Regions from separate parts of the Staphylococcus kloosii genome, predicted to be linked through region 2. Evidence: predicted binding sites of a transcription regulator. Region 2 holds the regulator's gene; each other region holds the start of a gene.

Region 1 (5,156 bases), 930 kb from region 2:
AGCCAACGAATACTGCACCAAGAATGACAGTAATAATCATCCAAATCATCATTAAGTTTTGATTTTCTTTTCTCATATAATAAATGGCAATACCACAAGTATATGAGCTGATTAACAATGCAAATGTCATAATAAGTACTAAAGGTAATTCGAATAGTTCAGTAGTCATTTGGTTCGCATAGTCACCGCCATGTTGTAATGTTAATAGCGTTGCGAATAACGTACCGAACAATGAAAATTCAGCTGTAAGGAATATCCAAAAGCCAAGTTTATTCAGATTACCTTCGTGTGAACGTGAATCAATAGTGTTTGTATCATGACTCATGACTTACAGCCTCCCTTTCTCTTCTACGTGCCTCACGTAGTCTAGCTTCAGTTTCTTCGATTTCAGATACATGAATGTGATAACCGTGATCGATTTGGAAACTTCTATAAATCATACAACCGAATACACCTAATAGGCATATAATAGCTGGAATGATTGTTTCGAAGATTAAGAAGAAACCTCCGATTGTTAAGAAGATACCCATCCAGAAACCGACTGGCGTGTTGTTAGGCATGTGAATTTCTGAATAATTATGGTTGTCTAAGTAGTGACGACCATGTTCTTTCATGTTTACAAACGTATCATAATCATTCCAATCTGGAGTGATAGCAAAGTTATATTTAGGAGGCATAGCTGAAGCCGTAGACCATTCTAAAGTACGACCTAAACCGTCCCAGTTGTCACCAGTAGCTTCACGTGGTGAAGTGAAGTGACTGTATACGATACTTGCTACTAGGAACATAAAGCCAACCGCCATTAATAAGGCACCGATAGTTGAAATTACGTTTAGTAACCACCAACCATCTTCTGGCATATAAGTGTATAGACGACGTGGCATACCATCTAAACCTAGTACGAATTGTGGTAAGAAACAAACGTTAAATCCGATCATGAATAACCAGAAACACCATTTGTTTAATGTTTCGTTTAATTTATAACCAGTCATCTTAGGATACCAGTAAATTAAACCACCTAGACAAGCGAATACAACACCAGTAACAAGCGTATAGTGGAAGTGTGCCACTAAGAAGTACGTATTATGGTATTGGTAATCGGCTGCTGCCATTGCTAGCATGACACCCGTAACACCACCTAATAGGAAGTTAGGGATGAAAGCTAATGCCCAAAGCATTGGTGATTCGAATGATATTCTACCTTGATACAATGTGAATAACCAGTTGAATAATTTAACTCCGGTAGGAATACCAATCATCATAGTTGTAATTGAGAAGAATGAGTTAATTAATGCACCATTACCCATAGTAAAGAAATGGTGAACCCAAACTAAGAAACTTAAGAATGCAATACCTGCTGTAGCCCATACCATACTTTGATGGCCGAATAAACGTTTACGAGCAAATGTAGGTATTATTTCTGAATAAACACCAAATGCCGGCAAGATAACGATATAAACCTCAGGGTGCCCCCATACCCAGAAGAAGTTTGCCCAAAGCATTGGCATACCACCATGCGCAACTGAGAAGAATGCAGTGTCAAAGATTCTATCAGTTGTGAATAATGCTAATGCAACAGTTAATACTGGGAAAGCCAAAATAACGATTAAAGCTGTGATGAAAGTCGTCACAGTAAACATTGGCATTTCCATAAATTTCATTGTTGGTGTTTTACATCTAAGGATAGTAACGAAGAAGTTAATACCCGTCATTAATGTACCAAGACCAGAAATCTGGATTGCTACTAGATAGTAGTTAACACCTGGTCCTGGACTGAACTCACCTGCGAGAGGTGCGTAGTTAGTCCAACCTGCTGCAGGAGAACCACCAACGATAAATGATAAGTTGAACAGTAACATTCCTGAGAAGAATAACCAGAAACTTACGTTGTTTAGTACAGGGAAGGCTACGTCTCGAGCACCAATTTGTAATGGTACTACTACGTTCCATAATCCGAAGATAAATGGCATAGCCATAAAGATAATCATGATAACACCATGTGTACTAAAGATTTCGTTATAGTGGTTAGACTCTAAAAACTTGTTGTCTGGTAATGTTAATTGAGTACGAATTAATAACGCATCAATACCACCACGCACGAACATTAGTACAGCACAGATGATATACATAGCACCGATTTTTTTATGGTCAATAGATGTGAACCATTCTCTGTATAGATATTTCCATAATTTAAAGTACGTAATTACTGCCACTAAAGCGATAATCATAAATGGGGCACCAATTTGTGCCATTGTGATCATCCAGTTACCGTGAACGAGTAATTGATCCCATGGAAAATTCATTAATGTCCACCTCCATGTTCATGGTCTTTTTTCTCAATTTCAGAAGCTTTTTTATCTTTAGCTCCTTTAGAGATTTTTTCCATTTCATCCATATTATGTGATTCATTATCTTTGAATTCACTATTATATGGTTGGTTGTTGCGTAAAATCATTTTCTTCATACCATGACGTTCATAGTTAGCATTTGTAATTTGTGGTTTACGTTTTGGTTTGTCCGGTTTGCTTAAGACGTCTTCTTTAATTTGTTTTTCACTATTAAAGTTAGGGTCTTTTTGTACGTAGTTATAACGTTTATAAGCGTAGAATACGTACTCAGGATCAGCAGCCGGATCCACAAATGCCATGTGCGTACCACTGAAAGTTAGATTTTTGTTTTCAGTCGTAGGTAAAAGTTGCTTGTCGAAAGTATCTTGATCTAATACTTTTTTCTTCTTAGCATCTTTAACCCAGTCATTAAACTTGCTTTGGCTTACAGAATGTACATCGAATGTTTGTCGAGCAAATCCTTCACCATTAAAGTTTGAGTTACGACCTCTAAACGTTCCAGTTTTATCCGCTGTTAACGTCCAATCCATAGTCATACCTGTCATAGCGTATTTTTGACCACCAAGTTGTGGAATCCAGAAGCTTGTCATCATATCCATTGATTGGAGTTTAAATACGACTGGACGATCTTTAGGGATTGTTAAATGGTTAACAGTTTCAATTTTTTCATCTGGATAACTAAAGAACCATTTGTAACCAGCACTTGTTGCATAAACTACAAGTGGGTCGTCCTTTTTCTCTGGTGGTTTTTCATATTGGTACAATGATTTGACCGTAGGTATTGCTAAGGCAACAACAATTATAATTGGAACAATAAACCATATTGCTTCGATTAATGAATTGTGATGCATCTTACCAGATTCTTTATTATTACCTAATCTATACTTGATTAAGAATAAAGCGAACATGATAAGTACAACAGCAATAATTACGAGCATGAAGATAATTGAATAGATAATCAAAAACTTCGAGTCGCTTGCCATTGGCCCTTTTGGGTTTAAAACTTCTACATTAGAACAACCACTAAGTAAAATTAGTGAGCCAAATAGTAGAAGCAAAGACTTAAATTTTGACACTTTTTTTGACCTCCTAATACTACAATTGTAGGGCTTACCATCAATTTTAAGATATTCCGCGATATTTACAAGTGTTTGTGGTAAAAAAATTATTGTAAAATTAAAACAACCCCAACAGAATCAACGTCTGGTGGGGGATGAAAGATTTGTTAAAATTATGTGTACATTTTGTGAAAATCGTCAAAATTGAAAGAATCATGACAAAAGGCGTCATTCCATTGATAAACGTTATCAATTAGAGTGTTCCACAAGTTTTATGTATTTTACTTTACTTCTATATAGCGTACTGATTTTTCGACAGCGCCATTTGAATCTTGAACTTTATATTCTACTTTATATTTACCTTCTTTATTTGTATCGACATAACCATTTACTTTAATTTTATCTGTTAGGTCACCATCTTCTTTATCAAAAGCATGCACACCATTTAATAAGTTATAGTCGTTTCCTTTTTTTACAATTGTGTCTTTAGCACCTTTTATTTCTGGCATTGAATTATCTGTTGCTTCAGCATTTAAGTTAGGCGTTACTAACGTCGCAGATACGCCGATAGCTGATAATGATTGTAATAATTTATTCATGACGTTTACCTCCGTATGAAAACTGACCTTAAGTTTAAATTAACTATAGCCTATATTTATATATAAGACATCGTACTATGGTCCTAAAATCATCTTAGAAGGTAAAGTTTAGTTTATAATTAGAATCTAGTAAATACATGTAACAAATTTTTAACAAAATAAGGTGGTTAATTAATATTATTAAAAGTGGTAGGGGAACTATATACATAGTTGATGAGATTTATGTACCTGTATTAATAAATGTTAATTAACTTCTATATTATATGAGAAAGTATTTTAGAATTAAGAAAATGTAAATTAAATGCATTAAATTAAATAAAACAAGAAAAAACGTCAATTTCTATATTATTTCAATAGAAATTGACGTTTACGTTAAGTCAGACTAATTTTTATCTTGGACTCTATTATATAGTAAAAGATGGATTTATTTAATCCCTCTACGCATTTTTTCAGCTAATAAAGTGTTATTAAGTACCATTGTAATAGTCATTGGGCCTACGCCTCCAGGTACCGGTGTGATTGCACCAGCTATTTCTTTAACGTCCTCATAATCAACGTCACCTTTTAATTTTCCATTTTCGTCAGGCGTATTACCGACATCGATTACTACTGCGCCTTCCTTCACATCATCTTTCGATACGATGCCAGGTTGACCAACTGCACTTACTATAATATCTGCATTTTTAAGATGGCTATGCATGTCCTTAGTTTTTGAATGCATTATTGTAACAGTTGCATTTTTTTGAAGTAATAATTTATAAACAGGTTGACCGACAATATGGCTACGGCCAATGATAATTGCTTCTTTACCTTCGATTTCAATGTCAGCGTGGCTTAATAATTCCATAATACCTAACGGTGTACATGGTACAAAAGTTTGTTCATCTATATAAAGTTTACCAATGTTTGTCGGATGGAAACCATCAACATCTTTATCAGGATTAATTGACTCGATTATTTTTTGTTCACTAACTTGTTTTGGTAAAGGAACTTGGACTAAGATCCCACTAACACTATCATCTTCATTTAAACGCTTTAGTTCGTTTAATACTTCTTCTTCAGAAGTAGATTCATCTAAATGTACGATTTCTGAAATCATACCAAGTTTTTCTGCAGCTTTCTTTTTAGAATTAACGTAGCTTTGGCTTGCA
Region 2 (5,156 bases):
TGTTTCTTCATTAAAACGTAATTGCTGTAATGCTTTAATTGGTCGTTGTTTTAATTTACCATCTTCAATTGACAATACTCTTGGTATCGTTAAGCAATGCGCCCAATTTTCTTCATCTGTTGGATAATTTACATCTGGTAAGCCCATCCAACCTATCAATACACGTTGACCCTGTGCATCAATAAAACTTTGTGGTGCATAAAAATCAAAACCATTATCTAATTCATTAAAATCTGCATGATTCATTGTTAAATTATCGACATCTAGTTGGCCAATTATGTATCCTGCTTGATAAATATTATTAAATTTATCGCCGTCTGGCTCTATACCTTGGGGACAAAACATAAGTATATCAAAACCATCTAAATTGAAATAATCTGGACATTCCCACATATAACCGAATTCAGTTAATTTGGTTTCTATTTCTCCCATAAATTGCCAATGTACTATATCAGTTGAGCGATAAAGTACTACTCGCCCATTTTGATGTATATTTTGTGCACCTATAATAGCGTAATATGTATCCTCTTTTTTAAAAACCTTAGGGTCTCTAAAATGTTCTGTATAGCCTTCTGGTGGTTGACTAATTACTGGTTTAGGAAACTTACTTATAGTTTTGTCTTGATTCACTTTTGCAATTAATTGGCTAGCATGTCTTTGCCATTCACCATCACGTGCATTACCTGTATACATATAATATAAGTGGTTGTCATATTCAAATGCACTTCCACTATAGACACCATGGCTATCATTTTTAGTGTCAGGTTTCAAAATTGGGCCATGTGGTTCAAAATGTACTAAATCTTCACTCGTATAATTGTACCAATATTTTAAACCGTGAACGGCACCTAACGGAAACCATTGATGTGATATATGGTATTCACCATTAAAGTAAATTAAACCATTCGGATCATTTAATAATCCTGATTCTGGTTGAATATGAAAAACTTGTTTATAGTTAGAATGTTGTACTTGAGCTCTTAATGCTTCTAACTTATCTTGAGGTACTTCCTCAAAACGTTGATAGCGCTCGTCTCTTGTCCACTCACGCATGGTAAGCATGCCTCCTCAAAACTGTATTATCGTTATTTCAGCATTCATAAGTGAACTGACCTATATTAAAAATATGGCCACTCTAGTGATTGGTCTACAATAAATGTATCAACTCATATGTATATATTATTCACTTATAAATTTTATGTTTTACGCTAGCTTCAGTTATCGACAATATATATAATATCATTCGATAAATTGATATTGTTGTAAAAGACAAAATTTTTTACATTTAAACGACTTAGCTATGACGTTTGAATATGTAAACTTTTAATTTATAGTGTATCATCTTGCTGGGGTTAAAGACATACATAGATACAAAAAACTCGGCTATTATACAATAGCCGAGTTAATATTGCTTATGCTTTTTGAATTGTGATAGTCCAAGATGCATCATCTAACTGTTCATAGTTTGTCACTGGATATCCTTGTTCAGCTGCCCAGTTAGGGATAGCTTCAGTTGCTTGCGTGCAGTCAAAATCAATCTTTAATTCGTCTCCATTATCTAAAGTTACCATTTTTTTCTGAGCTTCTATTAATGGGAATGGACATACCATTCCTACAGTTCCTAATTCATATACCATAATTTATTTTCCTCCCTATTATGTTGTTTGTGTTTGACCACTTAAATGCGCACTATTTGCTGAAGTGCTTTGTTCTTTTTGAGCTTTTTTCATAGGTCTAATAAAGATAAAGTAACTCATAAACCATGCACCTAAAATCATTGAAGCTAAGGCAATCCAACCTTGCCATGACATTGTGGCAGTTGATACTAAACCGTTACCGATTGAACAACCTCCTGCTACAGATGCACCAAAGCCCATGCACATACCACCAAATACGCTATTTCTAATTGTCTTTTTATCTGGTAATCTCCATTTGAATTCTCTTGATCCTTTAGCAGCAACATAAGAACCTAAAAAGATACCTAAGACTAAAAATACGCCCCAGTCTAATAGTTTAACGTCACCACTAATTAAAAATTGAACTAAGTTAGCTGAAGGTGTAGTAATACCTAAGCCGTCCATTCGACCTGTTGCTTCACTTGCTGGCCATGCTAATAAAGCAATTAAACCAACTACGATAGCTGCAACGAAAGGATGATATTTTTTCTCAAATAAGTAGTAACGTATGCCTGTAAATTTACGTTTTAAAGTTGGTACAGCAACTTTTGGCTTGCGTAATGTTTTAGTTACGAAAAATACAGTTACAATCACCAATAATAAAACCCAAACCCACATAGGAATACCTGTCGTTTGTGCCATACTTGCATTAACATTTGTCGGTTTATTAACTTTATCCATTACAGGTAAAAGCAAGCCGAATTTTGTAACTGCAGCAGTGAAACCATATAACACTAATGCAATCCAACTACCTATTAAACCTTCACCGGCACGATACCAAGTACCCGTTGCACATCCTCCTGATAAAATCATCCCTATACCAAAAATAAATGATCCGATAACTGTCCCAATGATAGGGTATGATTCTGTAGGTATTGTAACGACGCCTGTAGATGTTAAGACAAGTAATCCAATACTTTGTACAGATATAGCTATTAATAAAGCATAAAACATTTTATTACTTTTCTGAATATACATATCTCGGAAACCGCCTGCTAAACAGAAGCGTGTACGTTGCATAACAAAACCTAATAACGCTCCAACGATGAGTCCACTAATTACTAACCACACCAAATAAATCCCTCTTTTCCGATTAAATTAATAAGAATAATAATATTAGATTTCATTCGTCTTTTCAAGAGCATTTGATAATTTGTAATAATATTGTAATCGAGATTTTTTTATACGTAGCAATTGCATAATTTAAATCTTTTGAACAGTTATTTAATAAGCAAAAGTTTTAAAATTAAAAAAGTTACCTTATGAGATAGTATCTGGCAGACATTATCTCATAAGGTAACTTAACTGTTTATTTGTCCCCGTAGTTGCGCATAAAGAATAATAAAGACTGTAATTCTATGCCTAGGTCAATATGATGGACTTGTACGTCTCCTGGGGTATGAACTCTTGTCGGCGTGAAATTCAATATACCTTTCACACCTGTTTGTACTAATTGATCCGTTACTTGTTGCGCTGCATTTTCATTTGTAGTAAGAATAACAACATCGATTTCTTCTTCTTTTAATATAGTTGCTATATCGTTATAATGCTTAACCTTAACATTGCCAACTTTAGTGCCTATAACATCTTCACGTATATCGAAGGCTTCTGTTATTGTCATTTCATCATGAATAGAAAAATTAAAATTTAATAATGCTTTCCCCAAATTACCAACTCCAACGATGGCAATTTTTATTTCATTATTTTCGTTTATTTCATGTTTAAAGAAGTTCAACAAACTATCTATGTTGTAACCGTATCCTTTTTTACCTAATTCTCCAAAATATGAAAAATCACGACGAATAGTAGCTGAATCTATATTTAGACCCTCACTAATCGTTTTTGAATTCACTCTATCTATGCCTTTTGATTTTAAAGTATTCACAAATCTATAATATAAAGGTAAACGCTTTAATGTAGCACGAGGAATTTTATCACTTTGATGCGCCAAAATTAAGTCCCCCTATTAATACGAAAATATACAAAGTTATAAATGTAATCAATTACCACAATATTATACATGAATAAAATAGAAAAATAAACAATCGTAGTTTTATCTAACACCTATATACGGTAAAATAGAACTATTAGTGAGGTGCACAAAACATGATATTATTACAACTAAACGATATATCAAAATCTTTCGATGGTGAAGACATTTTTAACGATGTAAATGTAGAAATTAAAACCGGTGAACGTATCGGTATTGTTGGTAGAAATGGTGCCGGCAAATCGACATTAATGAAAATAATTGCTGGTGTTGAAGGATATGATGATGGACATATTTCAAAAATCAAAAATTTAAAATTAGGTTATTTAACGCAACAAATGACATTAAATACAACTTCAACAGTTATTCAAGAAATGTCGAAACCATTTGAACATATAAAAAAACTTGGACAACAAATGAATAATGAAACTGATTGGTTGGCTCAACATGCAGATGATTTTGATAGTGATGACTATAAAGAGCATCTCGAAAAGTACGAAAGCCTATCTAACCAATTTGAACAACTAGAAGGTTATCAATATGAAAGTAAAATAAAAACTGTATTGCATGGTTTAAACTTTGAGGAAGCGGATTTTGATCGTCCTATTAATGATTTTAGTGGTGGTCAAAAGACGCGTTTATCATTAGCTCAAATGTTACTTAGTGAACCAGATTTACTGTTATTAGATGAGCCTACCAACCATCTTGATATGGAAACGACAGAATGGTTAGAGGGTTATTTAAATTACTTTAAGGGCGCTATCGTCATTATCAGTCACGACAGATATTTCTTAGATAAAATTGTTAATCAAATTTATGATGTAGCCTTAGGTGATGTACAACATTATCAAGGAAACTATGCTCAATTTATCGAACAACGTGACAAATATTATGCAAAACGAATGCAAGAATACGAAAAACAACAAGCAGAGATTAAAAAACTTGAAACATTTGTCGATAAAAATATTGCTAGAGCCTCTACTTCGGGTATGGCCAAAAGTAGGCGCAAGACTTTAGAAAAAATGCAAACAATTGATAAACCACTTATTGATGCGCGCAGCGCCAATATTACTTTTGATTTTGATCGCAACACTGGTAATGATGTATTTCATATTAAACAATTAGAAATTGGTTATGAAGAACCTATAACTGAACCTATTTCATTAGAAGTAACTAAGGGTGATCATATCGCAATAATTGGCCCAAATGGTATAGGTAAATCAACACTTATTAAAACAATCGCTGAAAAGCAACATGCACTAGCTGGGGATATTACGACTGGAGCCAATTTAAAAGTTGGTTACTATGATCAAAAGCAAGCCGAATTCAAGTCTACTAAAACAATTCTCGATTATGTATGGGATCAATACTCGACTATGAATGAAAAGGACATTAGAGCCGTTCTTGGCCGTTTCTTATTTGTACAAGAAGATGTTAAGAAAATTATTAACGATTTATCAGGTGGCGAAAAAGCAAGGCTTCAACTTGCA
Region 3 (5,156 bases), 320 kb from region 2:
GGAGCGATACCAATACCGCCAACTTGTGCTGCTAATGCATCTGATACATAGTCACCATTCAAGTTCATTGTAGCAACTACATCATGATCTGCTGGACGTGTAAGAATTTGTTGTAAGAAGATATCAGCAATTGAATCTTTGATGATAATTTTGCCTTCTTGTTCAGCTTTATCTTGAGCAGCGTTAGCTTCGTCCTTACCTTGTTCTTCAACGATTTGGTCATATTGTTGCCAAGTGAATACTTTGTCAGCAAATTCATTATGAGCAACGTCATAACCCCATTGTTTGAAAGCACCTTCAGTAAATTTCATGATGTTACCTTTGTGTACTAATGTAACAGATTTACGGTTATTATCTAATGCATATTGGATAGCTGCACGTACTAAACGTTCAGTACCTTCTTTAGATACTGGTTTAATACCGATACCTGAAGTTTCTGGGAAGCGAATGTTTTTAGCGCCCATTTCGTTTTGTAAGAAATCAACAACTTTTTTAACTTCTGAAGTACCTTCTTTAAATTCAATACCAGCATAAATATCTTCTGTGTTTTCACGGAAAATAACCATGTCAGTTTCTTCTGGTCTTTTAACAGGTGAAGGTACACCTTTGAACCAACGAACTGGTCTTAAACAAGTGAATAAGTCTAATTCTTGACGTAAAGCTACGTTTAACGAACGAATACCGCCACCGATTGGTGTAGTTAAAGGTCCTTTAATAGCAATTAAATATTCTTCGATTGCTTCTAATGTTTCTTTAGGTAACCATTCGCCTGTTTCATCGTAAGCTTTTTGACCAGCTAATACTTCTTTCCAGTCAATTTTCTTTTCGCCATTATAAGCTTTTTCTACGGCAGCATCGATAACTCTGCTTGCTGCTTTCCAGATGTCTGGACCAATGCCGTCACCAATAATATATGGAATTGTTGGTTCATTTGGTACTGATAAACCGTCGTTGTTTTTTACAATTTTGTTTCCTGCCATTTCAAAAAACCTCCGAATATTTTAGTCTATAATAATTATTATTTATTATCTTTCTTCAATTGGTACATAAGTTCTGTTAACTTCACCTACATAATGAGCTCTTGGACGCATAATTCTATTATCTTCATATTGTTCAAGAATGTGTGCAATCCAACCTGAAGTTCTACTTACAGCAAAAATTGGTGTGAATAAGTCATGTTCAATGTTAAGACTGTGATATACAGTAGCACTGAAAAAGTCTACATTTGCAATTAAACCTTTTTCTTTTTTCATTTTGTCTGCAATTTTCACAGAAATATCAAATAACTGACTTTGACCAGTTTCATTTGTAATTTTTCTGCTCATTTCTTTTAAGAACTTCGCTCTTGGGTCACCGTCTTTATAAACACGGTGTCCGAAGCCCATGATTTTTTCTTTGTTTTTGATTTTGTTGTCGATATATTCATCAACTTCATCTTCTGATTTAACTTCAGCTAACATGCTCATTACACGTTCATTTGCCCCGCCGTGTAAAGGTCCTTTTAATGAACCAACAGCAGCTACAATACCTGAATACATATCAGATAATGATGATACAGCACATCTTGCTGTAAATGTTGATGCATTAAATTCGTGGTCAGCATGTAATACTAACGCTTTGTTAAATGCTTCAACTTCGATGTCAGTAGGTAATTCTCCTCTTAACATATACAAGAAGTTTCCTGCATAGTTTAAGTCTTTATTTGGTTTAACTGGATCTTTACCTTCTCTCACACGAGCAAAAGCAGTTACTAATGAAGCGATTTTCGCTTGAATGCGAATACCTCGCTCTAATGTTTCTGTATCGTCTTCTGCTTCAGCTTTAGGATCAAAGTGAGCAATGTAAGATACTGAAGTTCTTAAAGCAGTCATAGGATGCACATTATCTGTAGCATATTCCTTAAAGTGACTATACACTCTAGGATTTAACTCCATATAACTTAATAGTTTTTCTTTTAAAGTTTTAAGTTCTTCAGCGTTTGGTAATCGATAATGCCATAATAAAAAGATTATTTCTTCGAATTCAGCATTATTCGCTAAATCATCTATGTCATAGCCCGCATATGTTAATTGACTGTCGATGATTGAACTAACTTTAGTTTCGGCAGCTAGAACCCCTTCTAAGCCTTTTTGTACGTTTGCCATATTTAATTCCCCTTTTCTATTTCGTTATGAAATGGCTTACAAAAACTATTATATCCAATCAAAGATGATTTGTGAATATATAAAGCCATAATTCTTATTAACCTCATAAGAAATTTATTAAACCTAATCGCTACTTTAAATAATTCACAAATATATTGTTTGTTATATCTATATTCTAATATTTATAAGCTATTACTTCAATTTATCTAAGAATTTAATTTAATTATCGTATATGATAACTAAATATGAATTATAACCTGTAAAATTACATATTAAATTTTAAAAATAGTTGTAAAATCCTTAATTGAATTGCATAATTGATACTAGATAAACAAAGGAGAAATGCACATGAAAAAACAAGTATTAGACAGAGAACTTAGTAATCGACATGTTCAACTAATTGCTATAGGGGGAGCAATTGGTACTGGATTATTCTTGGGAGCAGGACAAACGATTGCATTAACAGGTCCTTCCATTTTACTTACCTATATCATTATTGGTTTTATGTTATTTATGTTTATGCGAGGTTTAGGGGAAATTCTGGTTTCCAATACAGGATTTAAATCTTTCGCAGATGTAACTAATGAATATATAGGACCTTTTGCAGGTTTTGTTACGGGGTGGACTTATTGGTTATGCTGGATTATAACTGGTATGGCAGAAGTTACAGCCGTTGCCAAATACATAAGTTTTTGGTTTCCACAAATACCCAATTGGATTAGCGCACTATTTTGTGTACTTATCTTAATGTCATTTAATTTATTAAGCGCCAAATTATTTGGTGAATTAGAATTTTGGTTCGCAATTATTAAAATCGTTACAATTATTGCCTTAATTGTTGTCGGTGCAATCATGATTATCATGGCATACAAAACACAATTTGGTCATGCCTCACTGACTAATTTATATAACAATGGTATTTTCCCGAAAGGCGTAAGTGGCTTTATGATGTCATTCCAAATGGCATTATTCTCATTCGTCGGTATCGAATTAATTGGTGTTACAGCCGGTGAAACAAAAGATCCTAAAGTAACAATACCAAGAGCTATCAACAGTGTGCCGATTCGTATCATTATTTTCTATGTCGGATCGTTAGCAGTTATTATGTCTATCGTTCCTTGGGCACAAGTAAATCCAGAAGAAAGCCCATTCGTTAGACTATTTGCACTTATAGGTATTCCTTTTGCTGCTGGATTAATTAACTTTGTAGTGTTAACTGCCGCAGCATCATCTTGTAACAGCGGTATCTTTTCAAATAGTAGAATGCTTTTTGGTTTATCTAACCAAGATCAAGCACCGCCTATGTTTAAAAATAAAAACAAAAATGGTGTACCACATATTGCAATTATTGCGTCATCATTTTTATTATTAATCGCTGCTTTACTAAATTATATTATTCCGAACGCAACACAAGTATTCACTTATGTTACAACGTTATCTACAGTATTATTCCTTGTAGTATGGGGATTAATTACAGTAGCGTATATTAATTATCATAAGCGTAATCCAGAAAACCATAAAAATGCTGACTATAAATTATTTGGTGGCAAATATATGGCCTATGCTATCTTAGTATTTTTCTTCTTAGTATTCTGCTTATTATTTGTTAACGTAGAAACTCGAAGAGCTGTATATATTACACCTATCTGGCTTGTTATTTTAGGCCTTATGTATCTTAGATACAAAAATGCTATTAGAAATACTAAAAAGTAAATTTATAGTTCAAACTAAAAACAACTCATTTCACACTGACGAACTCAGTGAAGTGAGTTGCTTTTTTATGTTTTTGGTCGCATTGCTGCTTTCTTTTTGGTTTATGCTAATGTAATTGCTTATCCCTATTAGTTCTTTCTTATCATACACCTTAATGTTAAGTCACTTCTTGCTTACTAACAAAAATAACGTCAATCTCTATATTCTTTATAGAGATTGACGTTAATTATTAGTAAAACTTACTTATATATTATAGTACGTTAGCATAACCTTCGAATACTTTACCTTGGTTAGCATCAACAGTGACTAAGTTATCGCTTTGTAATTCAGTTGTAGCATTTTCAACACCAACAATTGTTGGAATACCTTTTTCTAATCCAACGATTGCACTTGGTGATGTAATACCATTTTCTTCAGTAATTAAGCCTAATGCTTGCTCAATATAAGGAACTAAAGTTTCGTCTACTGATGTAGTAACGATAACTTTATCTGATAAGTCTACACCTTCAAGTTCACTTGCACTATTAGCTACTAATGTTTTACCCACTACTGAATTACGACCAACGCCTTGTCCACTTGCGATTTCATCGCCTACTAAATGTAATTTCATCATGTTAGTAGTACCTTTTTCACCTGTAGGTACACCAGCAGTGATAATAATTAAGTCACCATTTTGTACTCTTTCAGTTTCAACTGCTGTTGCAACTGCGTTATTTAACAATGCATCGGTAGTTTTACGACCTTGTTTTACTACTGGATAAACGCCCCATACTAAAGCACATTGACGTGCAGTTTCAGCACTTGGAGTTACAGCAATAATGTCTGATTTTGGTCTATATTTTGAAATTGTACGTGCAGTAGAACCACTTTCAGTTGCTGCAACGATAGCTTTTACGCTTAAGTTTAGTGCTGTATGTGCAACTGATACACCGATTGCGTTAACTAATGATGTTTCAACTAATTTTGTACGGTCAGATAATAATTGTTTATAATCTTGTGCAGCTTCAGCTGAAACAGCAATATTTCTCATTGTTTTAACAGCTTCTTCTGGATATGATCCGGCTGCAGTTTCACCTGATAACATAACTGCATCTGTACCGTCATAAATTGCGTTAGCAACGTCACTTGCTTCTGCACGAGTTGCACGTGGATTACGTTGCATAGAATCTAACATTTGAGTTGCAGTAATAACTGGTTTACCTAGTTTGTTACATTTTCTAATTAAATCTTTTTGTACCATTGGTACTGATTCTGGTGGAATTTCAACACCCATGTCACCACGAGCTACCATTAAACCAT

The links. Region 2 encodes Rex, which represses fermentation and respiration genes when NADH is low (regulators of the CRP and FNR family bind a similar motif). Its sites were predicted from a motif close to TTGTGAAATATTTCACAA; they were not measured.
Region 1: a site for Rex is predicted at 3,593-3,610, ahead of qoxA (cytochrome aa3 quinol oxidase subunit II). Genes of this name have one in related genera too.
Region 3: a site for Rex is predicted at 2,277-2,294, ahead of C7J89_RS07455 (citrate synthase). Genes of this name have one in related genera too.

The regions. Positions count from the first base shown of each region.
Region 1 covers NZ_CP027846.1:2,104,810-2,109,965, reverse strand. The annotation lists gene qoxC (cytochrome aa3 quinol oxidase subunit III) at 1-325, opposite strand, end outside; gene qoxB (cytochrome aa3 quinol oxidase subunit I) at 315-2,303, opposite strand; gene qoxA (cytochrome aa3 quinol oxidase subunit II) at 2,303-3,424, opposite strand; gene C7J89_RS10415 (immunoglobulin-like domain-containing protein) at 3,688-4,005, opposite strand; gene folD (bifunctional methylenetetrahydrofolate dehydrogenase/methenyltetrahydrofolate cyclohydrolase FolD) at 4,430-5,156, opposite strand, start outside.
Region 2 covers NZ_CP027846.1:1,174,806-1,179,961, reverse strand. The annotation lists gene C7J89_RS05755 (sucrose-6-phosphate hydrolase) at 1-1,053, opposite strand, end outside; gene C7J89_RS05750 (sulfurtransferase TusA family protein) at 1,413-1,637, opposite strand; gene C7J89_RS05745 (YeeE/YedE family protein) at 1,656-2,750, opposite strand; gene C7J89_RS05740 (redox-sensing transcriptional repressor Rex) at 2,986-3,627, opposite strand; gene C7J89_RS05735 (ABC-F family ATP-binding cassette domain-containing protein) at 3,783-5,156, shown strand, end outside.
Region 3 covers NZ_CP027846.1:1,489,830-1,494,985, reverse strand. The annotation lists gene icd (NADP-dependent isocitrate dehydrogenase) at 1-980, opposite strand, end outside; gene C7J89_RS07455 (citrate synthase) at 1,026-2,144, opposite strand; gene C7J89_RS07450 (amino acid permease) at 2,493-3,857, shown strand; gene pyk (pyruvate kinase) at 4,108-5,156, opposite strand, start outside.